Staphylothermus marinus F1: one gene and its partner. The protein of the gene in region 1 interacts with the protein of each later gene in a pairwise test. Links are inferred from orthologs where the notes say so. Each region holds a gene or a part of one and is shown on either strand. Other genes may lie near its edges.

Region 1 (16,159 bases):
ATGTTTCTTAAGAGTATAGTTATTCTGATACATCGTGTTGGTACGGTGTAGAATTAAATGGTAGTTATAGTTATTAGCGGGCCTCCTGGAGGAGGTAAAACTACACAGGCTAGGAGAGTAGCAGAATATTTTTCTCTAAGATATTATTCTGCAGGAATGATCTTTAGAGAAATTGCAAGGTCTCGTGGTTTATCATTGGAGGAGCTTAGTATTATTGCAGCAAATGATCCATCAATAGATATAGAGATTGATAAAAGAACTTATGAGGAAGCATTGAAAGGAAATGTTGTACTGGATGGTCATTTAACGGCATGGATTGTTAGTAATATAGCAGATATAAAAATATATGTTACAGCCCCTCTACACATAAGGATTAAGAGAATAGCTGAGAGAGACAATATTGATCTCAATAAAGCTATGCATGAGACAATTATTCGTGAATATGTTCAAAAGAAAAGATTCATGGAATATTATGGTATAGATATTGATGACTTATCCATTTTCGATCTAGTTATTAACACAGAAAAATTAAGTGTAGAAAAAACCTTCAATATAATCCGGGAATTTATAGAGAAATTTTTAAAGGAGTAATTTCCTTATCATGTGTCTAGCTAGGAAATATCGTTTTGTGAGGGAGGCGTAGCTAATATGCCGGCAATAGAAATAGGTAGAATATGTGTAAAAGTAGCTGGAAGAGAAGCTGGGAGAAAATGTGTTATTGTCGATATAATTGATGAAAACTTTGTATTAATAACTGGTCCAAAGAGCTTAACTGGTGTTAAAAGAAGAAGAGCTAATGTTAAACATATAGAGCCCTTAGACAAAGTAATCGATATCTCTCGAGGAGCTAGCGACGAAGAAGTATTGAGAGCAATAGCAAATGCTGGTCTAACAGAGTTTATGAAGGAGATCGTGAAGCCAAAATTAGTACCTGTATAATTTTGTATAAGCAAGAATAGGTAGCAAGGTTATCAAAATAATTTTGTTATAAATCCCGCATAATAAAGGCATAGATACTGTTTTATCCAACACTCTTTTATCCACCTCGCTACGTAATTGGTTTTATGGGGGGATTACTAAGTGGGCTTAGTTGAAAAAGGTATTAGATTTATTGAGAAAATAACTAAAAATGCTGGATATGATCAGGAATGGATTATATTGAGAGAAGATGATACAAGTCCTGACTATGGCGTATTGCCTTATCAAAGACCAATAAACGAGCATATTAGAAACGGAGTTATTAACTTAGATAAACCACCTGGCCCTACTAGTCACGAAGTAGTGGCATGGATTAAAAAGATGTTTGAATTAGAGAGAGCCGGTCACGGGGGGACCCTAGAACCCCTATACCCTCAATTGGGATAGGGGTGGTTAAACCCCAAAGTGACCGGCGTATTACCTGTTGCATTAGCTAATGCTACAAAGGTTATAGGAAATGTTATTCATACAATTAAAGAGTACGTGATGGTGATCCAGCTTCATACACCAGTAGATAACGAGAGGCTCCGAGAAGTTTTGAGGTACTTTACAGGCGTAATCTATCAACGGCCACCACTAAGATCTAGCGTTAAAAGAGTTATTAGAACACGTAGGATACACTATATTGATCTACTGGAGCACAGTGATAGATATGTATTGGTTCGTGTAGGATGTGAAGCAGGTACTTATATGAGAAAACTAGCGCATGACATAGGATTACTACTTGGTGTAGGAGCACATATGAGAGAACTTAGAAGAACACGTACGGGACCTTATAAAGAAGACGAAACACTTGTTAGAATGCAAGAAGTCAGCGAAGCCCTCTATCTGTGGAGAAACAAAGGTGATGAAAGATATTTGAGAAAAATAATTTTGCCTGTTGAAACAGCTATAGCGCATTTACCCAAGATAATAATACGTGACACAGCAGTTGATGCTGTCGCTCATGGAGCTCATTTAGCGGTTCCTGGAATTGTTAGATTGACTAAAGATGTAGCACTAAACAAGACCGTTGCAATATTAACTCTTAAAGGCGAACTAGTTGCTCTAGGCACCGCGTTGAAAAGTGCTGTAGAAATTGCAAATATGAAGAAGGGGATTGTTGTTAGAACTAAGAGAGTATATATGAAACCTGGTATTTATCCAGCTGTTTGGAAGAAGAGGCAAGAACAATAATGACTCATTATTATCGGAAAGGTTATCCTGGAAGGAAAACCCTTATACCACTAACTATTAGAGGTGTAACATTAGAGTTTGTCTCCTATACCTCCTTGTTTTCCGGGAGAGAAGTTGATAAAGGAACGTATCTTCTTCTAAAATACATTGATGTTCCTGATGAAGGCGAAGTATTGGATGTGGGCTGTGGATATGGAGTTATAGGATTAACTATAGCAAAACTTAATCCAAGACTTAAGGTTTATATGGTAGATATTAATCCGTTAGCTGTAAAAATAACTAAATATAATGCAAAACTAAACAATCTAGAGAAACAAGTCGTCGTTCTTCAAGGAGACGTTTATGAACCAGTTAAAAACCTTAGGTTTAACGCAATATATTCTAACCCGCCCCTCTCTTCAGGTATGTACACAGTTGAGAAAATAGTTCTTGAAGCAATAAATTATTTAAAACCAGATGGTTTCGCAGAATTTGTCCTAGCTCGTGGCGGAGAATATTTAGTGGAAAAAGCTAGAAGAATATATAGGCACGTAGAAAGTATTAGAAAAAAGGGATATATTATACTCAAACTAAAACCATAAATAGAGGAGCCGGGGTGCCCGAGCGGTCTAAGGGGCTGGCCTTGAGAGCCAGTGGGCCAAGGGGCCCGCGCGGGTTCGAATCCCGCCCCCGGCGCCATTATTTTTCGATTATGAACTAATATTCTGAAAAACTAATACATATTATTGCGTTCTTCCTAGATGTTTGATGATCTCATATGCTATTAGTCTCGACATCAATACTAGTATACTAAATACCGATCCTGCCATTAAAACCGCAGGGTAAATATTTATGCTTTCCAGAATAAACACAATTACCGATCCGGTGAAAGCTGTAAATAAGCTTATGGCTTTAAACAACCATCTATCTATATATAGAAACTCATTATTGGTTTTAATGATCAAGAGTCCGGATAGCAGAGCTCCCAGCGATAAACCTGTTAAGAGCGGGGCATCCGTATATTCTGGCATTTCTATTGATGAGATAATAGAAGCGATAAGAGATGGAATGGTTATAGATACAAGGTATTTCCCTGGATTATTAAAACATATATATAGTATAACCGATAATAGAGCAACTACTACTCCGAGAATAGCTCCTCCAACTACATCTATTGGATAATGAACATGTAGAACAAGCCTCGAATCACTAACAGCAAATGCGTGTATAAACAAAGCTAATGCGATCAAAGGATTACGTGTAGCATAGCCTGCTAATAAAGCAAATGAAAAACTCATAGCTGCATGTCCGCTTGGAAAACCTGGGCCCTCAACTTTTATTAACCATTCGGAAGAAGGGGGTCTCGGCATTTTTAGTATAGTTTTCAACATTACATCAAGCGAGCCTGTTAATCCAAGGCCTCCGATAATAAATATACCTTTCTCCCCTGAATATAAGGTATAAACTAAGATAGCGATCAGCATATAAAATGTGCTTTTCCCAAGAATACTGGCAGTCTTCGCTAGATCAGTATTTTCTAGCAATACTCCTATAAACTCTGTAATCGAAGATAGTAACAGTAGGTAGATAAGTATTTGTCTAATTTTTTCCAATGCCAGTTCACCGTTTAATAGTATTGCTTTGTTCAATATTTTTGCGGAGAAAAAATAAAATCTTTATTGTAATAGATGCATAATATTTATTGGACACTGCACTGGATGTTTCTATAATATGTTTACTTATGAAGAAATATTGAGAGGAGCAATGTTTATGAAAATGTAAAAATAGAATTATGTATTAAGCTTGAACAAACTCTATATTGGTTTAGCAAATCCCCATTTTTCAAGTGCCCTTGCTAGTTCTCTATGTGTTTTCGCGTATTCATCTAATGGTATTCCTTTCAATATTGCTTCTAATGATTGTCTTACTGCCATCGCCCCTGCTCTTGGACCATCTGGGTGTCCTAGTACTCCTCCACCTATTTGTAGTACTAGTTCTGTTCCTAAAGCATCTATTACGCCTGGCAAGTTGCCTGGGTGTAGGCCTCCTGAGGACACTGGCATCGCTGGTTTTATATGGTACATTTCTTGTTCTATATGGAAAACATCGTCAGGGTCTGGTTTGAAATGTTTTTCTCTCAGTATTCTTGCGTATCTTATTACATCGATTTTTCCTCCCTCAAGTTTACCTACTCCTGCAGTCCCAATATGTAGCTGGTCTACGCCAATGATTCTGTAGAGTTTTGCTAATACATACATTGATATACCGTGGTAGGGGTTACGGGTAAAGGCTGCATGCATTGCTCTATGTGCATGAATAGCTAAGCCATATTCTTCAGCTAGATCCCTGATATATGTTAGCGTAGACCATCCAGTCACTACTACATCAACCATTACATAGGGGTTATCATAGTCTGCTACAAGTTTTAATCTCTTCTCCATTTCACGTATATCGCTGGTGATGTTTGCGAACCAAACTTTTCTCTCACCGGTTTCTTTTTCTGCTCGATCAATTGCTCTCATTATATGTTTAGCTCTCTCGGAGAATCTGCAAAAACTTGGACTAGTCAGGTTTTCATCGTCTTTAATATAATCCATTCCTCCCACTAGTAGTTCGTAGGCTAGTTTCTCAACCTCCTCCGGCGAATATCCTACTTTAGGTTTTGGAACAGTGCCCACTATTGGCCGATCAGTCACTCTAAAGATCTTTTTTACGCCTTCAACTCCCTTACTTGGACCTTTAAAGTATTGTAGAAACTTCTTAGGAAGATAAATATCTTCGAGACGAAGACCCTCAACTCTCTTCATTCCAAAGACGTTTCCAGCTATTGATGCTAGTAAGCCCGGCATATTTGCTTCCTCAAATAATTCAACTGGATAAGCTATTCTAACAATCCATGAACCATCACCTAGATCTTTGAAATAATATGCTTTGCCGGATAATTTACGAACTCTTTCAGTATTATACCATGGATACAGCGTGGTCCATGTACCAGTACTGCTCTCAGCAGCTACTCCACCTGCTGCATCTTCTATTGTAAATCCTTTGGCTGGTTTAATTCTGAAAACAGCTATAATGTCATTTTCTAAATCTGGAACATAGTTTTTATCTATGTAACTATGATAAGGCTCGAATTTATGTGGCAATATCCATCTTTCCCTCTCAACTTCTTAATAATCTAACTATGATTTATGATTTAAGAATATATTATTCTTAATGCTATAACCATTTAGTGAGGTGATGAAAGAAATGTCTGAGAAAATTGTAGAAAGAGGTTTGCCGGGTAAATTTGATTATTTAGAACACACTGCTGATCTATACATAGTTGCATATGGTAAAAACATACTTGAACTTTTCGAAAATGCTGGTTTATCAGTTTTCGAATCCATGACTGATACTAGTAGTATCAAGAAGAAACAAGTGAGAGAAATAGTGAGTGAAGGCTTCGATCTCGAGAACCTATTGTATCGATGGCTTGAAGATTTACTGACACTATATTATAGTGAAAACCTTATTTGTAGCCAAATACAAGTACTATCTCTAAACATTATGAAAAGAGAAGATGAAATACAATACGTTATTAAGGGAAAATGCAGTGGAGACTACTTTGACCCAAACAAACATGTTTCAAAAGTAGAGATAAAAGCTGTAACGTATCACTTAATGAGAATAATTAAAGATGAAGAGAAATGGAAGGCATACTTTGTTCTAGACATTTAGTTTTCTCAAAGTATTAGAGCATGTTTCACAGAAAAACCTAGTCTTGGCATCAACTTCATATACAGAATTACTAAAGCTCATAACACATGTTCTTCTCTTACAATGGCTTAAACCCAATAAATGTCCTAGTTCATGCACTATTTCCTTAGCTACTCTCTCCAAATAGAGGTTATAATTTGGTTCTTCACCATAAAACCTTGGATCAAGTCTGCGTGTAAAAACAACTGCTATCCTATTTATAGGAGAAGCCTCCCCGAAGACAAAGTTTAATCCATAATCATATCCATCAATATAACCAATACCAACAATAAAATACTCGTTTAAGTAATCATAAAACATATTTCCCATATTCTCAATAATACATGGAGCAAGATACTGTTTTCGAGCCCAGTTAAAACATTTCATAGAAGGCTTAATAGTAGAGGGCCAAATCAGTATTTCAGAACTCAATCCGGCTCTGCTTAGTGAGTCTGCAACTATATTTTTCCAGTCATCAATATAGTCGAAAACATAGTTTCGATTCAACGGGACAAACAAAACTTTCAACATATATATTTCACCAAGAAATACGTAGTTAGAAGTAAAATATTAGTTTTAGGTAGTAAAGAATAATAATGTATTCTAGGCTCCCAGCTACTGTTTTAAATGAAGAAAAAGATGCCGCCGCGGGGATTTGAACCCCGGACAACCCGGTCTTCAGCCGGGCGCTCTCCCAGGCTGAGCTACGGCGGCGTTTTCAATATATATCGTTTAGCATTTGGGTTTATTAGTTTTATTAGAAATTTAAATATATCTAGAAATATTCAGCATCAGGTGTTCTAGGAGGCGAAAAAGATATGATGGCTGTAATTCTTGCAGGAGGTTTCGGTAAGAGATTACGTCCATATACAGAGGAAATACCTAAGCCCCTAGTTAGCGTTGCTGAAAAACCAATTCTTGAATGGCAAATTGAATGGTTGAAACAGTATGGTTTCAATGAGTTCGTATTACTTGTAGGATATAGGAAAGAGAAAATAATAGAACATATTGGGAGTGGTGGAAAACTGGGTGTTAAAGTAACATATGTTGTTGAAGACGAACCATTAGGAACAGGTGGCGCAATCAAGAACGCTGAACATATTCTTTCTAAAGAGGAGAAATTCTTAGTATTAAACGGAGATATATTAACAAATCTTAATCCAATGAAACTATTCGAAAAACTAGATGAGCACCCAGAATTCGTAGCTGTAATAGCTAGTATACCATTACCTAGCCCTTACGGTGTACTGGAGATAAAGGATTCCAAAGTAACAGGTTTCGTTGAAAAACCAAAACTACAAGATTACTGGATAAACGCCGGCATATATGCAATGAAGCCTTCGGCTCTAAAATACTTCCCAGAGAGAGGGGATCTGGAGAGAACAGCGTTTCCGGCAATGGCTAAAGATGGAGTTCTAGGAGCCGTTAAGTATACAGGTGTATTCTGGAAATCTGTAGATACATATAAGGATCTAGAAGAAGCAACTAAAGCAATAATAAAGCTTGGAGGCAAATTATAATCAGATTTTCCGGCTCTCATCACAGCCTTTTTCATAGGGCTCATGAGACCCTCTTATCATCACTTAACCACAATAATAACAATAAGTATATGGGGCTAATAATAGTTAAATAAAATTTAGTTAGTTCAAAAATATTTATTTTTACCCATAAATCCTCTAGGCTAGTAGAAACAAAGTTTTAAACCTTGAATAAATAAACCATTTATAGACTCGATGCTAGATGCGGCGGTCGTCTAGCCTGGACTAGGACGCCGGCCCTCCAAGCCGGAGATCCCGGGTTCAAATCCCGGCCGCCGCATTACCTTAATTAGGCTGAATATTTTTATCTCTATACTTTATCTGTTAAGTATATATGTAATGTCTCTAATCATATAGTATAGTTATACATTAGCCCACAGTTTTTACCATAACATTTTATAGTTTGCTTGGTTATACGGGGTATTGGATGCTAAAAACTATTATATTAAGTATGCGGGGGTTGTCATTTTTGAGATTTACATGGATGTGTAAAAATCCACCATCAATTACTGCAGGGCGTTCAAGAATCAAAATATCTATAATAGGTGCTGGTCCTGGAGGGCTTGCCGCAGCAGGCTATTTCGCTTGTCTAGGCTACTCCGTAACAGTATATGATAAACAACCATTACCTGGAGGAATGATGGTTTTCGCCATTCCTAAAGTTAGGATACGTGATGAAACAGTATTGGAAGGCATATATGAGCTTAGAGATAAGTTCGGTGTTGTCTTTAAGAATAATATTAAGATATTCGGTAATCATGAACCACCAAAAGAGGAAGGCGATCACTTCGTGAAGGAACTGATTAATCTAAAAGATATTGTTGATGAAAGTGATGCGGTCCTAATTACGACTGGTACATGGCAAAGTAGAAAACTAAGAATACCTGGAGAGGAAGGTCCTAGAGTTATGAGCGCAGTAGAGTATCTCTACGACATACGTGTTTGGGAGAAAGGGTTGGTTGATCATAAACCGAGTGTTGGGAGAAAAGTAGTAATAATAGGTGCTGGTTTAAGCGCGGTGGATGCAGCTCTGGAGGCACTTGAACAAGGTGTTGAAGAAGTTATGATTGCTTATAGGAGAACAAAGAAACAAGCTCCTGCAGGTGTCTATGAGATAAACAAACTTATAAAAAGAGGTGTTAAATGGATTGAGCTCGTTAGCCCAGTAGAGATAATCAGAGAGAATGGAGGAGTGAAAGCGATTCGCCTACAAAGAATGAGGCTTGGAGAACCTGATGAAAGCGGTAGACCAAGACCAATACCTATTCCTGGAAGCGAATTCGACTTAGAAGCAGATACAATAATTGAGGCAATAGGAGAAATACCTACTCCGCCTCTTGTCAACGGATACCTAGGAATAAAGCTAGATAAAAGAAACAAAATAATTGTAGATGAAAAATTTAGAACAAGTAATCCAAAAGTATGGGCCGCTGGAGACGTTGTAACAGGCCCTAGCTTCATAGGTAATGCAATAAAAACTTCTCTCTACGCATCTAAATCTATACATACATATTTAAGTGGCAAGATTTTATGAGCTAGCCTCACATATATGAGGTGTCCAATATAGCCACATCTACTTCTAAAAATGAAAAAGAACTCGTATATATGAGATACATAGATCTAGATAAGTGTATAGGCTGTTATACGTGTGAGGCAGTATGCGACTTCCTACACAACGGTAAACCATTCATTAAAATCTATGAAACAAGCATTGGACTAAGAACACCTATTTCGTGTCTACACTGTAGTCGTGCACCATGCATCGAGGTATGTCCCACAGGAGCTATGACAAGGGATGAAAGTGGCGCAGTTTATGTTGAGTACATGAAATGTATAGGTTGTATGGCGTGTCTATATGCATGTCCATTTGGTATACCAGAGCTTGATCCCAAGGTGGGTGTGTCGACAAAGTGTGATTTATGTAGACCATTACGTGCCCAAGGCTTGGATCCAGCCTGCTATGCGATGTGTCCAGCAGAAGCGATTATGTATGGTAAACCTAAAGATATAAGCGAACAAATTAGAAAGAGGAAAGCGGAGTTAATGATCAAAGCAAAGATGTCCGGGCCCAGCACAGAATCGATAAGTTAATATTGAAAATATAAATATTCATAGTTTTATTTATTAATTGACTTAATATAACCACCTTTGCAAGGGAAAACACATGATAATCACAATGATGATTATCTATGTAATTTTCATGATTTTATCAATATCTGTAATTTATCTACCTGTGCGGAAAAGGAGCCTATTAGTATTCTTAAGAGTAATTGCATATGTATTACCTGCTATTTTGTCTTTATTAGGATTATTCGACCCCATTTCATTCGTATTTATAGCAGTGGCCATACCTGTAGGGTTGCTCGTTAGCTTATATAACTTATGGTATGCTGGATCAAAATATGATAGAAGTTGGGATCTAGTTCGTTTACTGGACTTATTCAACATAACCATTATATATACATTTCTAGCTCCTAATTTATTGCTATTTATATCTATATGGACAATCACTGAAATCATTGGTTTTCTACTTGTCAGTTTCGAGGGTGGAGACGAAGCTTTTCGTGCAGGATATAGGTTCTTTTTCCTGAAGAGCTTGGCATTTGAGTTATCTGCACTTTCCATATTAGCTATTTTGTCTCAGAATATTAGCATAATTGATTCTTTAATATTGCCATTCAATGAGTTACCTAAGACATACTTAGATCTTATACAAGCATTGCTTGTTACACTAGGATTCATTACTACATCAGCAATAGTGCCTCTTCATTTTTGGCTACCAAATGCTCACAGTATCGCTCCAAGTAGTGCATCAAGCGTATTGAGTGGATTAACGGTAAAGATGGGATTCTATGGATTGATAAGAATAACTAGTTTTCTTAGATTACCGATTAGCTATTGGTGGATATTGCTTAGCCTAAGTATTCTTACATCAATTTATGGGTTTACAGTTTTACTTGTTCAAAAAGATATTAAGAGACTACTTGCATACAGTACCATTGGCAATACAGGTTTCATAGCGGCTCTCTTATCAATATATGCAATATCACATAATAACCTTCTATATACTGCCACGATGCTTAACATATATGCTCATGCAATATATAAGGCTGCATTATTCATTAATACTGGGACAATAGTTATGTTAGCACATACTCGAAACATAGAGCGTCTAAGCGGGTTGGTTGCTTTTACTCCTTATTCTAGTATGGGTGTTCTATTTAACATCTTGAGTGTTATAGGAGTACCTCCAACAATAGGTTTTATAGGTAAGTTAGTTGCTGTTGTTGCGTTATTAATAGTTAATGATTTAGCTTTGAAGATGCTGGGGTTACTAACTATTGTTTATGCAATACTTATAAGTATTATCTATGGTTATAGAATATTATCTATACACTGGCGCGTTACATCAATTGAATTCTCGGCTTCTTATATACCTTTATATCCGCAGATAATCGAGCTGATAATGGGTAGTTTGGGCATAATTTATGGGTTAATTATTTTTCTCTTGTTCAATGTTGGAATGTTGCTTATTCTTTCCATTGTAAATGTCTTTGCACTTCTACTAGTTGCTGTATTGATCGCAGTCTTCTACTACAATATTAGAGCACGTATAATGAGGGAGGTGAGTACGAGTTGATGCTTATGAATAGTGTTGACGCTAGTATTCTAGTTACCAAATACCTTATCTTAGCAACTTTATCATCATTAATACTTATCGGTGGAAGCATTGTTGATAAAAGAAGAATTTTGGGTAGGATTCTCCGTGTAATAGGATATATTGGAATTATCTTGTTTGTTGTGATTGATGCATTGTATATGCATATTTTAAATAGTATATCTTATCCATTTCTGTTATTGCTTAGCCTTATCTGTGTTTCTATAACCATTTATACAGAGGGATACTCTAGAGTCTTATTTGGTATGGCGAGAGTTTTACAAGTACCGGTAGAGATACTATCAGTTTCTATGTTGATGTTGTTTTCTTCAACACTATTGATAGAATTTGTAATGTTTTGGATTATAACTGAGCTCATAGGTTTTATGATAATATTATTTAATGGAACACATGAATCGTGGAGAGCTGCCATAACTTATCTAGTAGTTGGTGCATTAACAGCTGATATAAGCTTATTCACAGTGCTTGCAGTTCTTGCTCAAAATATCGGGTTAGAAAATATATTTTCGCTCTCAATTAAGAATATAATGCTTTTACAAAGTAGTGTTAATCCACTATTATCTATATTGATTCTTTTAGGCTTTATAGCGAAAGCAGCTCTTGTCCCATTTCATTTCTGGTTGCCAGACGCTTATACAGTGGCACCTACTCCAGCATCGGCTCTCTTTAGTGGAGTTATGGAGAAAATGAGTGTCTTTAGTATACTAATTATATTCTACATGATTAATGTTGATTATATCCTTACTGGTACGATATTGATTATACTGGGTCTACTAACATCTATCTATGCTGGTTTACAAGCTATTCTACAATCTGATGCTAAGAGGTTGTTATCATATAGTACTATGGGTTATAGTGGTTGTATAATGGGCTTTGTAGGACTTTATGCCCTTACTGGTTTTGAAGAAATAGTATTATATGCTTTTCTGCTCCTAATCTTTGCTCATGGTCTCTCTAAGTCACTACTTTTTATGAATGCTGGTACCATGGAGATTCTTGCAAATACAAGGGAAATATACGATCTAGGATATCTAGCTAGGATAGATAGAAGAGGTGCATTCACAATTGTATTTGGTGGATTAAGTCTTTTAGGGGCTCCTCCAACTATTGGTTTTATAGCAAAGTTCTTAGGGTTTGCAGCTGCATTGTTTGCTGTTATAAGATATGGAGTAATAGGTGTCCCATTGCTTGTCTCGCTAGCATTCATGTCTGCAGCTGGGATCGTATATGTGCTGAAATACTTGGGGAGCTATTATGGGGGATACAAGCCTTTTATCGGCAGGGTCATTAAGTACTATCTCTTAGATTGGGGCGAAATTCTTAGTGTTATTCTAATAATTGTTCTAGGAATAGTTGGATCATATATGGTATATGTTCTGCTTTCATCGATTTATGTGTTAATACTAGATATTATTTTACTCTTGGCGTTGTTGATTACGCAACTAAATATTAAGAGGATAAAAATACGTGAAGAAGAACCCTGGATTGGAGGTGCTTATCCATGAGTCTAGCAAAAGCATCAATTATTTACGAATTGGAAAAAATTCTGAGAAAAGTCAGGAGAGGGATAACTAATATTAGGGAACCATTAAGCCGTATCGGCGCTGAAATAATTGTTTCTCCCAGTATTGTGGGAGCCAAGATCGAGGAAGCGATTTTGCGATCAGCTGATAGGTTTGCAGAGAAAATTAATAGTGTTCAGAAAAGTATTGAGGAAAGTCTTGTAATGAGCAGTTTGTATATAGGCTTCCTTATGACTATGACAATAATAGTTGCAACGGTGATACTGTATGTTATTGGATATTAGCATTTATGTTATTTCTTTTATAGTATTCCTATTTATTCCACCACTCCTTGATGGTTTAGAGAGAAAGATTAGAGCTAGACTGCATAGCAGAGTAGGACCTCCTACAATTTTTCAGACATGGTACGATATAAGGAAATTACTAGCTAAAGAACAAGTTGCAACAGATACGTTCGTTAACACTTTTTTCATCGTGTCTATACTATTTACCACATCTATGTTAACGATCCCACTTATGCCGTTTGGATCTATAGGTATATTCTCTAATAGCCGGAACAGCTTAATATTATTCATAATACTTTTGGCTTCTTCTCAGCTATTATGGGTAGCTTTAAGCTTATCTCCTGGAAATCCTTTTTCAACTATAGGTGTTTATAGAGAAGCTTTATTGGAAATGGTTAATGAGTTATTCTTAATTCTTACTGGTTTTGGCTTAATGGTGTATATAGGTGGTACAAGCTTCCGCGATTTAACGAACATAAACTATTCCGCAATATATATTCTTTTCATTGTTTTATTAATTGTTATATCGTATGTGTCTTCTGGAAGAGTGCCATTCGATCTAGCTGAAGCAGAACCCGAACTTGCTAGTGGAGTGCTTATTGAGTTTAGTGGTCCAATACTAGGTATTGTTCTCTATACAAACTTTCTCAAACGGGCTATACTTTGTGGGTTTATTGCCAATTTAATACTATTGCCGCTGAAAAGCTTGGTTAATGATATTGTACTGGCTGCTTTATTTTATTTGCTATTATTTTTTATTTGGCTTATCTACGCTATAGTCAGTATATTGTTGGCTAGATCGAGAATAGATTTAGCTCCTAGAACGATGTTTGTTGTTTATTTACTCTTTTATTCAATAATTGTTGTTTTATGGTTAATAGGGATATAAAATATATAATAAAAATGAGGGTATGAAACATGATAAATAGAATTGATAGTGTCAGGCAGCATATCATAGAGAAACTAGGAGATATTGTAAAGGAAACTAAGTATATCGGTGACCAAGCTTTAATGTTGCGTATAGATAGAAATTATTTAAGAAAAGCTGTAGACATAATTCATAATGATCTGAATGCGTATTTTAGAACTATGGTAGCGGTTGATGAAAGATCGTTGAATGGCACTTTTGCGTCTTATTATATTTTTGGACTTGACGCAGCTCATTTAAATATAATTGTTAAGACACATACTAGCGCTGATGAACCTGTTTTACCGTCAATAATTGATATTGTCCCGGCTGCTGATTGGTATGAGTTGGAAGCTTGGGATCTATTAGGGATCAAGTTTGAAAATAGAAAGGTTCACAGGTTTGTTCTACCTGATGAGTGGCCTGAAGGAATATATCCTCTGAGAAAAGATGTTGAATATACCTATAGGCCTAAACCTAGGAAAGTTCCCAGACAACCACCCACGGGTCAACGAATACCTATCGGACCATATCATCCCGCACTACACGAGCCTGAATATTTTGAACTATACGTAGAAGGAGAGAAAGTAGTTGATGTAGAATATAATGGCTTTCATGTTCATAGAGGTATAGAAAAACTCGCTGAGGCACCTCGATTTAATTATCAAAAAATACCTTTCTTAGCTGAGAGAATATGTGGCATATGTGGATTCGTTCATAGCGTATCATACACTATGAGCGTTGAAAGAGCAGCAAAAATAGATGTTCCGGAGAGAGCAGAGTATATTCGAAGCATTATTTTAGAGATTGAACGCTTACATAGCCACTTATTATGGATAGGGGTAGTATGTCATCTTCTCGGCTATGATGCAGGGTTTATGCATACTTGGAGGATTAGAGAAAAAGTGATGGTACTTGCAGAGCTCTTAACGGGAAGTCGTAAAACATATGGTATAAATCTCGTTGGAGGAGTGAGAAAAGATATAAACATGGACAAAATTGAGGCTGTAAAGAACACTATAGAATATATTCGATCAGAGTTTAAACATCTTTCAGATCTAATTACAAGTATTTCGCAAATAGTTAAAAGAGCTAGTGGCACAGGCATTTTGTCAAGAGATGATGCAAGAAAGCTCTCGGTAGTAGGACCTGTTGCTAGGGGTTCGGGTCTCGACAGGGATGTTCGTAGGGATTATCCATATGCTGCATATAGAGATGTTTATTTTAAAGTACCAGTCTATAATGAGGGAGATAATCTAGCCAGGCTTCTCGTTAGAATAGATGAAGTATTTGAATCTATATATATTCTAGAACAACTAATTGATAAATTGCCCGGAGGACCCATAATGGCTGAAAAGCTAGAAGTTCCTGAGGGAGTAATAGGTATAGGAAACGTTGAGGCACCACGAGGCGAGGTAATACATGTAACTATAACGGGTCATGGAAGACCTTATCGTTGGAGAGTTCGTGCGCCTACTTATCAGAATATTCCAGCATTGAAAATTATGCTTCGCGATGCACCATTAGCTGATGCACCATTAACTATAGCTAGCATTGATCCGTGTTTCTCATGTACGGATCGAATAGTAATAGTGGATCTAAGATCAAATAGGAGATTTAAAGCTTCTATGGAGCAAATAATTAAGGCGGGAAGGTGATCATGTTATGTTAGTTAGAAAACTCCTAAAACCATTAAAACTGATCTCTGTCGCAAAGAAGGCAGGAGTAGTAACTGTATTATATCCGTATCAAAAACCACTTATTACCAGTGAATTCCGCGGAAAAATATCTATAGATCCTTCGAAGTGTATAGCTTGTGGAGCATGTGTAAATGTTTGCCCTCCCAATGCATTGACTTTATCTAAGCAAGAAAACATAATAATGATTAATTATTTTATAGGCAGGTGTATATTTTGTGGTAGGTGCGCCGAAGTCTGCCCAGTAGGTGCAATAACGGTCACCAACGAATTCGAACTTGCATCTACACGAATAGATGATTTAAGCTCTACATTAATACATAAGATATATGAATGTTCTAATTGCGGATCAGCTTATATAACCAGAAAAATGAAGCAGTTTATTATAAATAGAGTTCCAGTCTCCGAAAACTATATAGATCTATGCCCAGATTGTAGAAAGAAGAAATTCTATTCGTCAATTGCTTTAAGAAGAGGGGTTAGAGTTGAAGAGTAAAGATAATATTTTGAAGAAAAGTATATGGGTGTTTCATCTCAACACGGGGAGTTGTAATGCCTGCGACATCGAGATACTAGACGCTCTAACCCCATATTTCGACGTTGAAAGATTTGGTATTAAGCTTGTAGCATCACCTAGACACGCAGACCTAGTACTCTTAA
Region 2 (16,115 bases), 360 kb from region 1 along the record:
CTGGGGATCTAGTGGTCCTAGAACAGCGTCTGGATCCATTATTGTTTCATCAGCAGCTAACGCTATAAGGGTCCCGCCGCTCATAGCATAGTGTGGTACAATAACTATTTTCTTCCCCTTATGTGGTTGCCCGTGCTTTATGATGCACGGGCTTCCCCCTCTTGGGTTGGGGCTTCATCCCTTCACGGAGGGGGCTATCGGGGCTCCACATAGACCACCTAGAGCCCTTCATCCGCATTTCATTAACCATTACATTATAGGGGGTTTATAAAGCAAACCCAACAACCATAACCCTTCTCAAGACAACCATAATTTTCATAGTTCCCTAAATAACCATAGTCTCTAAATAAGCGAATAGTCTTTTCAGAGCCATAGCTATTTGTGAAGCTGCAAGAACTAATCCTCCGGGTGTGTGGAGGATTAAAGCTATTGGTTGATTCTCTGGAGTACTACGTATTGCTCTCAATACTGCTTCAGAATCCTCTATATCGATAAATCTATACATTGGTATTCCTAAGAAGCCTATTCGTTCCTATCTATGTATCATTGTTATTACTCTCCAACCATATTTCTTCTCCATGCCTCGTATGATCTTCAACCTAGCACTTTGAAGAGACTTGTATTGTAGTTGTGGATGAATTATTAAATATAATAGTATTAGCCAAAACAGAAAACTGATTATGTCACCATAACCATCCATGTTCTCACCCTTGATAATCTGGGAAAAACCTCTACCGAGAAGGTATATGCGGGTATATCAATAAATATTTAGTTTAACAAATAGTGTTTCGGCATTGGTGAAAAATATTTGTTAATAAACAAAGCAAAACTAGAAAGAATACTGAGCAAGTATCCATCTATTAGTAGACCCAAGAAACAATATGAACAATATGAAACCCCCTCATCAATTGCTGCCTCGATGCTATGGCATGCTTTTATTAGAAAGGATATAACAGGTAAGATAATAGCTGATCTGGGATGTGGTAATCTAAAACTGGGTTATGGCGCACTTGTTCTAGGAGCAAAACTTGTTGTTGGTATAGATATTGATGAATCCCTAGTTAAACAAGCAGAATCAATACTTAGGGATCTGGGCGGAGATTATTTGGCTAAAACACTACTGATAAATAGTGACATTAGAGATTTATCAATAAACTCTGTGGATACAGTTATTATGAATCCTCCGTTCGGAGTAGTTAGAAGAAACCATGGATTAGACATATTGTTTTTGAAGAAAGCAATGGAGATTTCAGAATCCATCTATACAATTCATAAATACTCCCCGGGGCTAACTAGGATTATCGAGGAGCTAGCCAGTGCTTTTGGTTTTAGAATAGTCTATAATGAACAATTATTGTTTCCAATACCAATGTTGTTCGAAACACATAGGAGGAAGATATATAGAGTTAGAGCAATCTTTTACGTTTTGAGGAGGAAATAGTAGGGTGAGGCATGCCATGGAAAGGATTAGGCAGGGAGTACTGGTGTTGCCTGGAGATGTTATAGGTGTGGAAGAAGAATATTTTCCAGGGCAAGGAGTTTATGTGAACGGTAAAGGATATCTACGCTCCCAACTAATTGGTAGAGTATTAATAGATATTGTTAAGAGAACAATAAATGTTAGGAATATTCATGGTAAACCATATGTTCCAAAAGCAGGCGATATAGTTGAAGGAATAGTATCAAGTGTATCAGAAGATCTAGCCTTTATCGATATATATGCTATAGAAGAAAAACCTACAAGAACAACTAGTTTTACAGGTATTCTCCACGTATCACAAGCTAGTTCAGAATATATTGAAACAATGTATGATGCAATGAGAATAGGCGATATAGTCAGAGCACGAGTAATAAATAGCAATCATCCATTCCAGTTAACAACTAAGGAGCCAAGACTAGGAGTGATCGCAGCTTTCTGTACAAAATGCGGATCACTATTGAGGAAACAAGATGATAAACTCGTATGTCCTATATGTGGGAATGTTGAGAAAAGAAAAGTTAGTGCATCATATGTTTTTCGGTGAATAACTATATGCCTCTTATTAAAAGATTCTTCTATATTCCATGCAAAGGCGATGAATGCTTTAAACTTGCAGAACTTATACGTGAAAAAGCTCCACAAGTAGAACTTGTAGAGATCGATATTACTGATACAGGCTTATATATAGAAATGTATGGGTATAGAACAGATATTAAAAATGCATGGGAATACATACGTAGACTTGTTTCATCAGCAAAAGCATCGGAACAATACGGTAAACAGGGTACTAGGAGAATTAAGATCGAATATTTAGTGGAGAAGAAAAAGAAAACTTTTTCACCAGTAGTCTTATCTGAAATATTAAAGCATAAAGGATTCAAAGCAGATCTAAGCGATTACAAAGACGAAATAGTCACGGATGCACCGCTAGAGGTAATAGAAGAAATAATAGATAATATGTGGGATATTCTCGAGAAGATCAAATATGATGTTCGCGGAACAACGACGAAATATTTCGTAACGATTGCTTCTATTCTCACAAATAAGGATCCTCAAGAAGTTATTATGAAAGCTTATAGTATCGGCTTATTATTTAAAGATGAAGATGAAAAATATAGGTTGAGAAAGGAGTGGAGAAAAGCTATAAGCGAGTTTCTCAATAAGGTAATGTCTAAGTAACTATTGCGTGGTGTAGATGATATGGAGCTTAAAGTATTAAAGAAAACCGATACGGAAATTATTATTGAGATTATAGGGGAAGACGATACTCTCGGAAACCTAATTGCTAAAGAAGCAATGAAGCATCCTAAGGTAGTATATGCATCTTATAGAATTCCTCATCCTCTTCAAAACAGGCTTGAAATAATAATTAATGTAGAGCCGGGAGCTAATATCAGTGAAGTATTGCTTGAAATAACTGAGAATATACGTAAATTTTTGAGAGAATTCAAGAAAGAAGTAGAGGAAAAACTATGAATAAGATTAAGCCTGAATCTAGGATCTTAGTATATGCATATAATAATATAACCCATATATATGCTGTATATAGGAGAAATTTTTAGAAGAGCTCAGAATATTTCATACGAATGAAATCTTAGATCATATTCATGGATTAAATAAATTATTCACTAAAGAAGAACTTTCATACTATATAATCTGTAGTGATAATAAATACGAGAAAATATTTCCTAGCCTAAGAATTTTGGAAGGCTCCAACTACATGGTTTTAAAAAACATGTATTGCAATATGATTAAGCCCTTCCTTAAATGTTTAGAGTATTTCTCGGCAAAACAAGTTGGTGTGAATTCTATTATACAATGCTAATTAAGCATCGCAAGATAATATTATTAGGTATTATTTTTATTTTCATAGAGAAGAATAGCAAGAGTATAATCTCTAAAATTACAGTAAGAGATGAGAAAAAATGCCTAAGTTTTGTCCACGATGCGGAGGAATTATGAAGCCTGTAAGGAAGGGAGACACATATTATTTAGTATGTACTAGATGTGGATATAGAGTAAAAGCTACGGAGAAGGATCTGAAACTTTACCGTATATCTGTTAAGATCGAGCATAGTAATAAGGAGAAAACTGTTGTTGTAGATGAGGAGGAACGATTACGGGGACTACCTATTACTAGAGAAGTGACTTGTCCTAAATGCGGTTATCATGAGGCATATTATTGGATAGTTCAAACAAGAGCTGCTGACGAACCACCCACAAGATTCTATAAGTGTAGAAGATGTGGTTATGTTTGGAGGGAATATGAATGACAAGGGATAATAGATGTATCGATAGAGAATTATTTGAAAAGTTTCTTGACCAGCTAGACGATATATTGTTGGAAGCATATTATTCTACTCCCCCATATATAGCTTCGAAAACACTTGTTAAGAGAGCAAAAGAACTTGTCCAATCACTACTTGAAACCCTCGGCTAAATAAATCCTGATAATGGATAAAAATAATACTTTCAACCCCATAATTTTATACTTGGTTACTTATCTAAAAATGAGGTGTTACATTTATGAGGCTTAGATTCGCTGATGCTCGTGCTTGGCGTTATGCTATGAACGCTATTGGTAAAATAATAGATGAGGGAGCATATAAGATCCAGGAAAACGGTATTAGGCTCCGAGCTATTGATCCATCAAGAATAGTTATGGTTGACTTCTATATTCCCCGCGAAGGACTACTAGAATACGAATTCGATAAAGAAGAAACTATAGGAGTCAATATGGAGGATTTAACAAAAATTCTGAGAAGAGCTGTTAAAGGAGATGAGCTAGAGCTTCGAACACTAGAGGCTGGAAGATTAGCAGTAATTTTTCTAGGACGTGGAACAAGAATGTTTATTATACCAAGCCTAGAAACAATCGCTGAAGAATTACCCGAACTAAAAATACCGTTTACAGTTAAAGCCAAAATGTTGCCTTCAACTTTTAGAGATGTGGTTAAGGAATTAGAGCCTATAAGTGATGCTATAGAGTTTAGAGCTATTAAGGATGAACAGAAAATTATAGCGAAAGCTTCGGGGGACATTGTTGAAGCGGAAATAGAATTAAGCATTGAAAATGGTGCGCTCATAGATTTTGAGGCTTCAGAAGATGCTAGAGCAATATATACTATAGATTACTTATCAGATATCTCCGGAGCATCACAAGCAGCTGAGGAGCTAACATTCGAGTTTGCAACAGCTGTTCCATGCAAAATAGAATATACTCTTCCACAAGAGGGAAGGTTAACATTCTATGTCGCGCCAAGAGTCGAGTAATAAGTTTTTCATCAAAAAAATCCTTAGAGAATATTATTCGCGGAAACCATTAGAGGAACCACTGTATATTCATAAGAGAGAAATAGCTATTCACAGTCTTGAGGATGAAGCATATATTAGGCATTTATCTTTTCCTTCAATAACTCATTTATATAATTTTATATTAAACGAGAAAACCCCTCTACATCTCTATTATTCATCAGCATATTATGAATCGCCATCAGTTAATAAAATGGAGCTTAAGGGATGGATAGGATCAGATCTAATGTTTGATCTAGACTCCGACCACTATCCAGGATGCGATAAGATCTTATCAATATGCATAGAAGAGAACACAATATATGATGGAAAAATAAAGACGTGCCCAAAAACAGAATCTAAACCAGTAATTCACCCATTAATTAAAACAGAATGCATTCAGAAAGCATACCGAGACGCATTAAGAATCAAGTATATATTAGAAGACGAGCTTGGATTAAAAAATATCAAAATATATTTTTCGGGAAACAGGGGATTCCATGTGAAAGTAATCGATGAGAAAATCTGGGATCTAGAAAGTGATGAAAGACGAGAAATAGCATCTTACATATCACTTGAAAACTTTGATATCAATAAATTATTTCCAGTAATAGGTAAGAGAAAAAAATACGTTATTATCACAAGGAATGAACATGGAATAAGAAAGAGAGTCCTAGACTATGTGATCAAAAACAATATAGTTAATGGAAATGAATTATTTATTAAACTCCCCCTAAAACTTCTGGAAGAAACAATCAATGACCTAACAATACCTATAGATATAGTTGTTACAATGGATATTTCTAGATTATCCAGGTTCGGAAACTCCATAAATGGAAAATCAGGATTAATAACGAAGCTTATAGAGCCATTGGATAATTACGAGTTCGACATAAATGATTTCTGTCCTTGGAGCGGTAATATAGTTGTTAAGCCTCTGATCGATATTTCTGGTTTACAAGTTTTTGATGAAAAAATTGATTTAAAGAGAGGTGTGAAGAAGATTCTCGATTCGAAGATTGCTGTTTATCTTACTTTAAAAGGTATTGTTAAAATAATTAGTGATGAAAAATTGGTGATTAAAAATGTATGATGTCTTCCTACGATTGATTAGAGAAGAGATAGGATCAGATAAGATAACATTGATTCATCCAGCAAAGATCCAGGAATATGAATCATTTATTAAGAATAATATGGGAGACTTAATATATATGAGTAAAGACTCTAAGAAGTTATTTAATAAGGTATTAGAAAACATTGTTTATGATGCAGAATTACTTATTAGATTAAGGCTTGCCAAGAAATCTCTTGGAAGCGATCATCCAGATGAAGCTATTGATAAGTTTATATTGGATAAAATTAACAGCATAGTTGATTTCGCAAAACTATATATTTCAAAGTTTCTTCTTGGAACAGGTGATAAATTAATTGTTAAGTGTAAGAAAGAATGCTACGTTGAAAACAGAAAATATATGCCAGGAGACATTGTTTTTATGAAGGCTGAGAAAGCACTTATCAATTATATAGAGGGTAATATAGAGTTATTTATTAATCCATATTTGGAACAAATACTACATCAATAACTGTGATACTAGTAAAACATATGATAGTATCGATAACGATAATAATGAAGCTATGAGAGCTAAATAGATCGATAATGTTCTTCTGTCCCTTAACATTCTGAACCCTCTAGGTCTCAGAGATGGTGCAAAGTGTGGTATTAAATAAGCTATGAAAGCGTTCACAAGCATCAACACGGTTATTAATATTGATGTTCCAATATATCTGACACCATATAATTGGGGATTAAGAGAATAGTTTAGGAAGGTTCTATACCAGTTTGGTATAACTATTATTGTTATTAGAAACACTATTGCGAGAATAAGCGTGGATACTTTCTCTATTACATACCCATATTCTAATAGATGACCTAGCAACTCCTTTTTTATCCTAGTCATTCCAACCACACTATCCATCGGTTTATTCCTTACCGGAATAAAATACGATTTCAAGATTAAAAATAATTGTTTTATCTTATTGAAGGAAACAATTTTAATTTATTACGGCTATTTCGTATTTACTAGTTGTTAAGTAGTTGTTTGGAAGAAGGGGATAAATGATGAAGAATAATAGGTTTGTTATTGAAGTGGTTGTAGGTATTATTTTATTAGCGATCGGTGTTTTTGGCTATATTTGGATTAGTTATTATATGAATCAGTACCGAGATGTTCCTGATGATATGGTTTCATGGTTTCATCTACATGTTATCCAGTATTTTAGCGGTGGCCATAATCCTGTATCTGATACTTATCTCAGATTTATTGATGGAAGAAACTTGTTATTGTCTCCAATACTTTTAGATTTATTTGTTGTGAAAATGAATTTGTCTCCTTGGATGACTGTTGTTATTTTATCACTAGTATATATTTTCCTAGTCTTCACTGTCTCGTATTTAATTTCTAAAAATATGTATGTAGCTGGTTTCTCAACGATGTTGTTCAGTTTTATGCCTGCTTTTATTTATTGGTTTAAATATAATATGTTTGGAGCGTATGTTTCACAGTCTTTATGGCTAGTTGTACCGATACTTCTAGGTTTAGGGCTTAGATATAATCGGTTATACTTAATTGTGTTAGGCAGTATATTGTCTGGAATATTGTGGCTTATGTGGCCTGGTGCTTGGATTATACTTGTGGTGTATTCTATTTATTTATCAGCTCTTATATATAAGGGAACTATTTTTCGTGAATCATTATTGACTGGGTTACTGTTACTGGTTTTCTCTCTACCATTAAATGTTTTAACTGGGTTCCTTTATCTTACTGTATATCATATTTTCAGCTTAGTTCTTCTAGTATCGAATATTGTGATAGGTTATATTGAGTATAGAGTTACACGTGTAGTTGGAGAATATTCTAGGTTTGCTTGGAGAATTATTGGTAGTATAATGGGTTATGCTATTGGGTTGGCATCGGCTTTTCTATTACTTGATTTTATTTCTGGTTATGGAGTCTATGAGGATTATTATAGACTTTATAATCCTCTATATGATTATGGTATCATAGGGATATTATCTATTATAGCGATCATAGCTGTTGTTCGTAGTCATATACTTGTTGATCTGAAGAATAACTTTTTAGAATTTGTTCTTATAGCTGGCTTCATTATAGGTTTGATAGCTTCATATTTTGATCCAACGCTCACAGTATTTACTGCATCATGCATAGTGCCATTTGTATCGTTGAGTTTAATAAGTATTGCATCTTTCTTATCGAGCACGAGTAGAGGCTGGCATAGAGTAGTTTACATAGTTGTCGCTGCATGGATACTGTTTGGAAGCATATTAGGCAATGCTATACCCTCATACGCGTTAATAACTACGCCTCCAAGCGTCTATTATGGTGATTTCACATATGAAATCCTCCATAACAAATCAATACCTGAAAGCCCATTACTGAAGGCTCTCAGCTATATCATGAATAATACTGATCGGGAATCATTGATTATATCGTATTGGGGATTCAGCTACTGGATTATCGGATATATTGGTGGTAAAGCACATACTCTTGCAGATTATAAGGGTAGTTTAAGAGGTCAAAGAATTATTTCATGGATTATGATGAGCGATGAAAATACAGCTTATCAATTGATAAAGAAGCTGATCGGAAACGATAGTAATATAGATGTATATGTACTTGTTTCAGAAGTTGTCAGTATTGAGAAAGGAGGAGCGACACCATTAGCTAATAATGCTCATATAGGCAGGCCAATTGTGATCCCCTCTCAAACAACTGGTCAAACACAAGTGTTATATCAGCCAGTAGGTGATATAGCTAGAATACCATTATATTTATCGCTTATTAACGCCTCTATACAGTCATATCTAGACTATACAAAGGCTAGAGCCTATTTCGAAGTACCTCTTGCATGGAAAGATAATACAAAACAATCACTTGTAGTCAAATTAGTAGTTGATGCTTTGAGAAGGGAATCATTAAGCGTTATCAATGATGTATTATCTCCTATACCAGTAGAGGGGGTTTCTCCGCCTCAATTCTTTAAGCATGTATCAACAATAATGCTTCCACTATACCCTGTCGATACAGGGACAACAACACTTAATGTCACATATATGGTTGCTCTTTATAAGGTTGAAACAAATATATCATAGAGAAAAACGCATAGGAGGGTTATAGAGATGCCTATACCCAGAAAAGAATTACCAAATGTTGGAGAATATGTTATAGCAACAGTTAAGGAGATCTTTGATTATGGAGCCTATGTTACGCTAGATGAATATAATGGTTTAGAAGCATATTTGCCGTGGAGCGAAGTGGCTTCTAGGTGGGTTAGAAATATTCGCGACGTTATACGTGAAAACCAGAAAATAGTTGTTAAAGTGATCCGAGTTAATAGGCGCAGGAAAACTGTTGATGTATCGTTAAAGAAGGTTCCTGAAAATGAGAAGAGAAGAAAAATGTTGTGGTGGAAAAGATATCTGAAAGCATCTAAGATAGTAGAGCTTGTTGCCGAGAAAATAGGTAAGAGCATTGAAGATGCTTATAGAGAGGTTGTGTGGAAACTTGAAGACTATTATGGTGATCCATTATTGGGGCTTGAAGAAGCTGTTATCAGAGGACCAGATGCTTTACGCGAGGCAGGTATTCCGGAAGAATGGATCGAACCATTATATAATGAGGCTCTAAGACATGTTAAAGTCAAGATGGTAAAGATAAGAGGATTAATGTTTCTGAGAAGCTATGAATCAGACGGTGTTGAGAGAATAAAGAAAATATTGTTATCAGCTAAAGAAATTCTTGATAAAGTAGGAGATAACGTGAAGGGGAGAATATACCTATTGGGATCTCCACGATATGTTATAGAGATAATAGCTCCAGATTATAAGGAGGCTGAAAAAGTATTAAAGGAAATATTGACAACCACCGAGAAATTAGCAAAGGAGTTAAAGGTAGAATTTAGGTTTGAGCGTGAAAGGAAATGAGATGGTTAATGCGTAAATGCATTAGATGCGGCAGATATACTCTTAACCATGATCGTTGCCCATATTGTGGCGGAGAACTTATTGTTCCCCATCCTCCAAGATTTAGTCCTGAAGATAAATATGTTGCTTATAGGTTAGAAATGAAAATAAAAACTGGGATACTAGACCTAAATAAGATTCCTGTATATGATCCCTGAACACTTATAGCTTTTGATTTATCCCATCATTATCCCACATAATCATATTATAGTAGACGGATAAAATTTATTACCTTGAACAAAAAGACTCTTAACATAGTGTCTTTTATTAGTCTAACCTAACATTGATGGCGTGAGATAAAATGGTCTACCAATCAGTTGCGGTTGTAGCAGCCGCTTTAGCCCCATTATTAGCTGTGATTTCCGCATTTATGCTTCCACTTCTTTCATCTTTATTATCTAATAAGAGATCATTATTTGCATTTATTTATTCAGAAACCGTATTTCTAATAAATGCATTTCTTACAATACTTGTTTACCTATATATACATGGTACAAATAATATTATCGTATATTTATTTGCAGGTTTTCCAGCCCCCTTCGGCATAATATATGAAGTAGATGTTCTTGGTGCTTTCTTCGGCTTATTAATTGGTTTGATCTTTCCATTAATAAATATTGTCTCATATAGTTATCTTGAGAGAAGCTCTAAGCATAATGAATGGTATTATACCTTATATCTAGGTTTACAAGCTGGAATGCTGGGAATAGCCTATACAGGTGATCTCTTCAACTTATTCGTAATGTTAGAAGTAATGAGTATTACAGCGTATGGTTTAACAGCTTATTTCAGAGAAAAAGGTAAGCCCTTAAACGCTACTATTAAGTATGGATTATTCGGAGCTGTCGGATCAACTATTTATTTCTTAGCCGTCGTATTCCTATATAGCGGTATAGGAACCCTGGCTATGCCTGATGCAGCCGCTGCTAGTATGGGTTTAAGCTATTTCGGAGAAACTACTGGTTTAGCTCTTAATCCTTTTCCCGTTCTCATATTATTTGCTGGACTAGCTGTTTGGGCTTTCATGATTGAATCAGCTGTTTTCCCTCATCATTTCTGGTTGCCAGATGCTTATTCTAATATGCCCTCATCCGTTGCCGCGACAATGGCTGCAGTTGCTGAGGGGATAGGGGCATATGTGATTATAAGAATATTATATGTTATTGTGGGGATTGATAAGGTACTGTGGCTCTTATCTTTGCTAGTAATCCTAGGCACAGTGAACATTATTGTTGGAGGATACTTGATGGCTGTATCCAGGGATGCTAAAAGGATAATTGCATATAGCACTATTCTCGATATGGGATACGTAATGATCGGTATTGGCTTGGCTACCAATATGGGGTTACAATCTGCGCTATTCTATATTCTTGCGCATACAATAGTTAAGCCACTATTATTTATTGCTGTTGGTGAAGTTGAAGCTGAATACAAGACTACAGATATTGATAAATTAGAGGAGATCGGAGGAGTTGATCCATATATTGCTTCAGCATTATTATTTGGTGGACTTGCAGTTGTAGGTATACCTCCACTTAACATGTTCTTTGCAAAGTTAATGTTGTTTGAAGCGGTTCTTGATTCAGGAATTTATCCATTACTTATAGTTATCTTACTTGGATCAGCGTTATCATTCGTAGGCTTCTCTAGATTATGGTTTGTGGCGATAGGTTATAGGAGGCGCAGTATTGTTGGAAAAATAGCTAGAGCCTCGTATTCTGCTAAAGTATTGATTATATTATTGGTTTTAGCAACTATATTAACCGGTATTTTCTATAATTACTTAAATGAACAAGTATTGTCTCGGATAGTGGAATCAATGTTTTCTTCACAGTTTAGATATGAATATGTTAAAACTGCTTATGATTATCTATCTCAAATGCTTCTAAGAGGTGGTTAATTATAATGAGTGGAAAGAAAAAGTTCAAGCTAGGATTCGCTGAATGGGTTAGGAGTAGAAGTATTTGGATGATACATTACTGTTCAGCATGTGGAGCAATAGAGTTGCCACCCAATATGATGGCTCCACTAGATGCTGAAAGATGGGGTATTATGCCTGCGCCTTCTCCTAGGCAAGCAGATGTTCTAGTAATAATGGGTTATGTTACGAAGAAAACCTTAAAGGTCCTGATGAGGCTTTATCATCAAATGCCCGAGCCCCGATATGTTATGGTTGGATGTAACTGTCCAGCAACCGGTGGATTATACTGGGATAGCTACTCAACTGTTAAAGCTGTAGATGAATTTTTGCCTGTTGATGTATGGGTTCCAGGTTGTATGCCTAGAGCAGAGGATTGGCTTCAAGGATTTTTAAAGTTGAGAAAGAAGATCAGTGAGGGCAGAATAGTTAATCCTAGACCGGTGGAGGAGCCTGGAGAACTCGAGGAGCTCATTTATAGAGAGATTGAAATGCGTGAAAAGATGATGGCTAAAGTAAGGGGTTAACGATGGAGATAGATAAGGAGCTTATAGAGAAGTTGCCGGATAAGTATAAGAATAGTTTCTCTATTGAAGGCACTGATACAGGTAAGCGTATAGAGATAACTATTGAGCCTCAAGACTTGTGCAAGGTTCTTCCAGCTATTAAGGATGCTGGGTATGATCACTTCATCGGGATAACTGTGATTGATTATCCTGACGAGAATGTTTTCGAGCTTGTATACTTAATAGATTCTATATCTAAGAATGGACAATTAGTAGCTATTAGAACAAAATTGCCCAGAGACAATCCAGTTATCGATACTGCATCCTTTATTTATCCTTTAGCATATTATCAAGAAATCGAAGCATACGAGTTCTTCGGTGTAAGATTCAATAATCATGATGGTCTCCGTAAATGGATTCTAGAAGATAATTGGCAGGGACCCCCGCCTTTCAGAAAAGATATTGATACAAGAGATATTGTTTTGAAACTCTACTATGGTGGCAAAAGATATGAAAGACCTGTTCAGAAAAGGAGCCTCGGCGGATATAGCTTAATGGAGAAGGGTGGAGAGAAATGAGTAAGGCTAAGGTTTTAACAGTATTTCTCGGCCCACAACACCCCGGCGCACCCGGTAATGTTGGGTTTAAATTATTGCTTGATGGAGAACGTGTTCTAGACATAGATCTAATCCCAGGTTTTCTGCATCGTGGATTCGAGAAGATGATGGAATATCGTAGATGGGACATGGATTTAGTTATGAGTGCTCGTATATGTGTTGAGGACCCTGATCATATAGAGCTTACATATACTCATGCAATGGAGCAAATATTCGGTATAGAGCCGCCTGAGAAGGCAAAATATGTTAGAGTAATAGTTGCTGAATTCAGTAGATTGGCTAGTCATCTCTTATGGATGATGTATTTCGCAGGACCTATTGCTGCTAGATATGCTACATCATGGGCTATTGCGGCTCGTGAAGAAATACTTAAATGGTTCGACTATGTTTCTGGGCATAGAATTTATCATCACTATATTTTCCCTGGAGGAGTAAGATGGGATATACCCAGTGATTTCAAGGAGAAGACTCTGAAAGTTTTGAAGGTGATTAAGCCATTAATAGATGATATAAGAGACGGGTTCTTCTATCACCCAATATTTGAGAAGAGAGCTAGAGATATGGGTAGATTAAAACCAGGAGATGCTATAAGACTGGGAGCCACAGGTCCTACACTACGTGGAAGCGGTGTTAAATTTGATTTAAGGAAGGTTCTAAAATATGATGCTTATGGAGAAATAGATTTCGAGATTCCAAGTGGAGAATATGGAGACTCCTATGATCGTGCTCTAGTTAGACTCAGGGAAATGTATATTAGTATGGAGATTATCAGGCAAGCCGTTGAAAAAATGCCTACAGAAGGACCATATAGGTATAGACTACCAGCTACAATACCAGCCGGCGAGGGTATAGGTAGGGTCGAGAGCGCTAGGGGAGAATTCTTAGCACACATTCTTCAGAGACCTCCAGGAGCGCGTAGATATTCTAAACCTTTAAGCCCTTACCGGATAAAATTCCGTGGACCAACAATGGCTCATTTAACAACTGTGTTGAAACACATTGTTCACAACGAGGAAATAACTATAGCTGACTTACCCGTGCTTATTGGAAGCTTTGATCCATGTCCCCCAGATATTGATAGGTGATGGAAATGGTGTTAAAAGCTGTGCTCTTAGGTTTTAAGTATTTGTTTAAAAAACCATATACACGTATGTATCCCTATAAGGAAGAAGCTTATGTCACGTCTAAGACTAGAGCTAGGCATATACTCTATATGGATAGATGTATAGGTTGTCGTGCATGCCAACTAGCATGTCCAGCTGATGCTATTAAAATGTATCATGTTGAAGGAGATTATCCTAAGAATAGGAAGAAGATCTTTCCAGGAATAGATTATAGTAGATGCACATATTGCGGCTTATGTGTTGAAGCATGCCCTGTGAACGCATTAGCGATGACTAATTATACTATGGAGCATTTGATAACAGAGGATAAAGCAACAACATTGTATACACCGGAAATGCTGGCTAAGCCGCCTGAAGGAAAATATGTTATCACGCTGAGCAAAGATACTTGGAAGCCTCCCTTAACTCCTCCACCCAAGAAAAAATAAGAGGTGTTGATATGTCTCTATTGCCTCCTCAAGAAATAACGTTGTATCTCTTATCTTTTGCTACTGGATTATTTATTTTGGCATCAATATTTTATTTTATACGGGTAGTTAAAGGGCCTTCTCTGCCTGATATAGTGTTGGCTGTTGATACTTTATCTTATGATCTAGCTGTTTTCATAGTATTGTTTAGCTTACTATGTAATTCACCGCTACTAGCAGTTGGAGCATTACCCTTAGTGTTATGGGCTTATCTCCTAGACATGTATGTTTCAAAGTATCTGGTCAAGAGGGAGCTGGGTGATTAGGTGTGGATGTAGGCGTGGTGTTAGAAGCTATAGCTTACTATGTTGGTTTGGCTCTAATACTGGTTGGAGGAGTACTTGACCTTATAGCTTCAATAGGTATGAATAGGTTTAGGAATTTCTATCTCAGACTACATGCCGCAACAATTGGAGCTATTGGTGGAGGATTTTACCCACTTATAGGTTTGGGATTAATAGCATTAACTTTTGACTGGTTGGGAAATGTGAAGTATTATATTTCAGGCATAGCTTTTACTACAGCATTTTTCCTAGTCTTAACTGCCCCTGTTGGGAGCCATGCACTTGCTCAAGGTGCTCATAAGTCTAGGATAGTTATGCCTGAACCCATAATTGCTGATAAGCTTTTAGAAGATGAGGAGAGGGAGGTTGGTAAGCAATGATACCTAGTGTTCCATTATGCTATATTTTATTAGCATTATTCATGACTTATGCATTAATACTTACATACATGACTCTGAAAGCTAAGAATTTAGTAAAAGCAACTATTTATTCTGCTGGCCAAGCTGTTGCGTATACATTGGCTCTTACATTGTTAGCCGCTCCAGATCTCGTATTAGCCTATGTCGCTGTTGGTGTAGGTATGTATACTGCTTTATTCCTCTTCATTATTTCGCGTACAGAAGATACGGAGTATGAGTCTTTGAGTGAAGCATTGGAGAAGAGTGGTGGTAAGTGATGGCGGAGAGAAAAGTTTCCGGTAGAGATATTTTCTTATCTATTGTGGCTGTATCAATAGTTGTTATATTATCTTATATGCTCGTATCATTTCTTGTTATAAGTGTTCCTCCACAGGAAACTAATAGATGGCTTGCTAACTGGTTTTTGACAACTACGTATAATTGGGAGAATAAAGATTGGTGGAGTGGGAGTCCGGAGGTTGTTACTAGTATTTTATGGGATTATCGTGGTTTAGACACTGTATATGAGACAAGTGTATTCTTCTTCGCCATAATAGGTGGTTTAATGCTTGTTAGGAGTGTGAAGATAGATAAGGGATCATTAGGTATTAAGGGTATGAGTGTTATTTCTAAAACAATAACGAAAATAATACTTGTAGCTGTTCCAGTAGTTGCTGCTAGCGTTGCTTTACACGGACATTTGACTCCTGGTGGAGGATTCCAGGGTGGGAGCATATTTGCTGTGTCTTCACTACTAGCTATAATAGCTCTTGGAACAGGTTTTCTCTATGGTAGAGGATGGACTAAGATGAGATTACTAGGTTTTAGAACTCTGGGATTACTAATAATCTCAATTACTGTTACAGCACTATTTGTTGTTGGATTCTTTAGCGGTGTCACAGCTTATATTGTGCAGAATCAGTGGAAGCCTTGGGCACCTATTGGTATGGGGTATCTCGCTGATTTAGGCGTTTTCGGTAACATACTCT

What was found.
Region 2: the proteins of SMAR_RS05415 (region 1) and SMAR_RS03290 interact in binary tests that used the Methanocaldococcus jannaschii proteins (3 or more experiments, as listed by UniProt). The link is inferred for Staphylothermus marinus F1 from one-to-one orthologs.

What each region holds. Positions count from the first base shown.
Region 1 is NC_009033.1:1,014,443-1,030,601, forward strand. Bases 273-3,268 are described here. They hold SMAR_RS05415 (RNA-guided pseudouridylation complex pseudouridine synthase subunit Cbf5), read left to right. Parts: upstream 273-1,383; coding sequence 1,384-2,154; downstream 2,155-3,268. Other genes in these bases: cmk ((d)CMP kinase), read left to right, coding at 273-591; SMAR_RS05410 (50S ribosomal protein L14e), read left to right, coding at 649-939; SMAR_RS08635 (tRNA pseudouridine synthase A), read left to right, coding at 1,081-1,365; SMAR_RS05420 (class I SAM-dependent methyltransferase), read left to right, coding at 2,154-2,735; SMAR_RS05430 (phosphatase PAP2 family protein), read right to left, coding at 2,877-3,268. Also shown: more of cmk, read left to right, coding at 58-272; more of SMAR_RS05430, read right to left, coding at 3,269-3,746; rbcL (type III ribulose-bisphosphate carboxylase), read right to left, coding at 3,948-5,279; SMAR_RS05440 (archease), read left to right, coding at 5,383-5,853; SMAR_RS05445 (archaemetzincin family Zn-dependent metalloprotease), read right to left, coding at 5,842-6,402; SMAR_RS05455 (nucleotidyltransferase family protein), read left to right, coding at 6,690-7,391; SMAR_RS05465 (FAD-dependent oxidoreductase), read left to right, coding at 7,837-8,943; SMAR_RS05470 (4Fe-4S dicluster domain-containing protein), read left to right, coding at 8,964-9,500; SMAR_RS05475 (complex I subunit 5 family protein), read left to right, coding at 9,574-11,049; SMAR_RS05480 (complex I subunit 5 family protein), read left to right, coding at 11,049-12,593; SMAR_RS05485 (hypothetical protein), read left to right, coding at 12,590-12,895; SMAR_RS05490 (respiratory chain complex I subunit 1 family protein), read left to right, coding at 12,879-13,784; SMAR_RS05495 (hydrogenase large subunit), read left to right, coding at 13,814-15,460; SMAR_RS05500 (4Fe-4S dicluster domain-containing protein), read left to right, coding at 15,468-15,995; SMAR_RS05505 (NADH-quinone oxidoreductase subunit B family protein), read left to right, coding at 15,985-16,159. UniProt on the Methanocaldococcus jannaschii protein: Could be responsible for synthesis of pseudouridine from uracil-55 in the psi GC loop of transfer RNAs.
Region 2 is NC_009033.1:646,575-662,689, forward strand. What follows is about bases 8,418-11,369. They hold SMAR_RS03290 (RNA-protein complex protein Nop10), read left to right. Parts: upstream 8,418-9,769; coding sequence 9,770-9,970; downstream 9,971-11,369. Other genes in these bases: SMAR_RS03280 (hypothetical protein), read left to right, coding at 8,418-8,942; SMAR_RS03285 (translation initiation factor IF-2 subunit alpha), read left to right, coding at 8,970-9,773; SMAR_RS03295 (proton-conducting transporter transmembrane domain-containing protein), read left to right, coding at 10,114-11,369. In the rest of the region: SMAR_RS03235 (METTL5 family protein), read left to right, coding at 809-1,441; SMAR_RS03240 (exosome complex RNA-binding protein Csl4), read left to right, coding at 1,458-2,024; SMAR_RS03245 (DUF2067 family protein), read left to right, coding at 2,033-2,659; SMAR_RS03250 (DNA-directed RNA polymerase subunit L), read left to right, coding at 2,681-2,956; SMAR_RS03255 (transcription factor S), read left to right, coding at 3,439-3,753; SMAR_RS08540 (hypothetical protein), read left to right, coding at 3,750-3,920; SMAR_RS03260 (DNA polymerase sliding clamp), read left to right, coding at 4,007-4,753; SMAR_RS03265 (DNA primase small subunit domain-containing protein), read left to right, coding at 4,731-5,864; SMAR_RS03270 (hypothetical protein), read left to right, coding at 5,857-6,354; SMAR_RS03275 (hypothetical protein), read right to left, coding at 6,343-6,729; more of SMAR_RS03280, read left to right, coding at 6,891-8,417; more of SMAR_RS03295, read left to right, coding at 11,370-11,712; SMAR_RS03300 (NADH-quinone oxidoreductase subunit B), read left to right, coding at 11,718-12,257; SMAR_RS03305 (NADH-quinone oxidoreductase subunit C), read left to right, coding at 12,260-12,814; SMAR_RS03310 (NADH-quinone oxidoreductase subunit D), read left to right, coding at 12,811-13,938; SMAR_RS03315 (NuoI/complex I 23 kDa subunit family protein), read left to right, coding at 13,944-14,405; and 4 more genes. UniProt on the Methanocaldococcus jannaschii protein: Involved in ribosome biogenesis; more specifically in 18S rRNA pseudouridylation and in cleavage of pre-rRNA.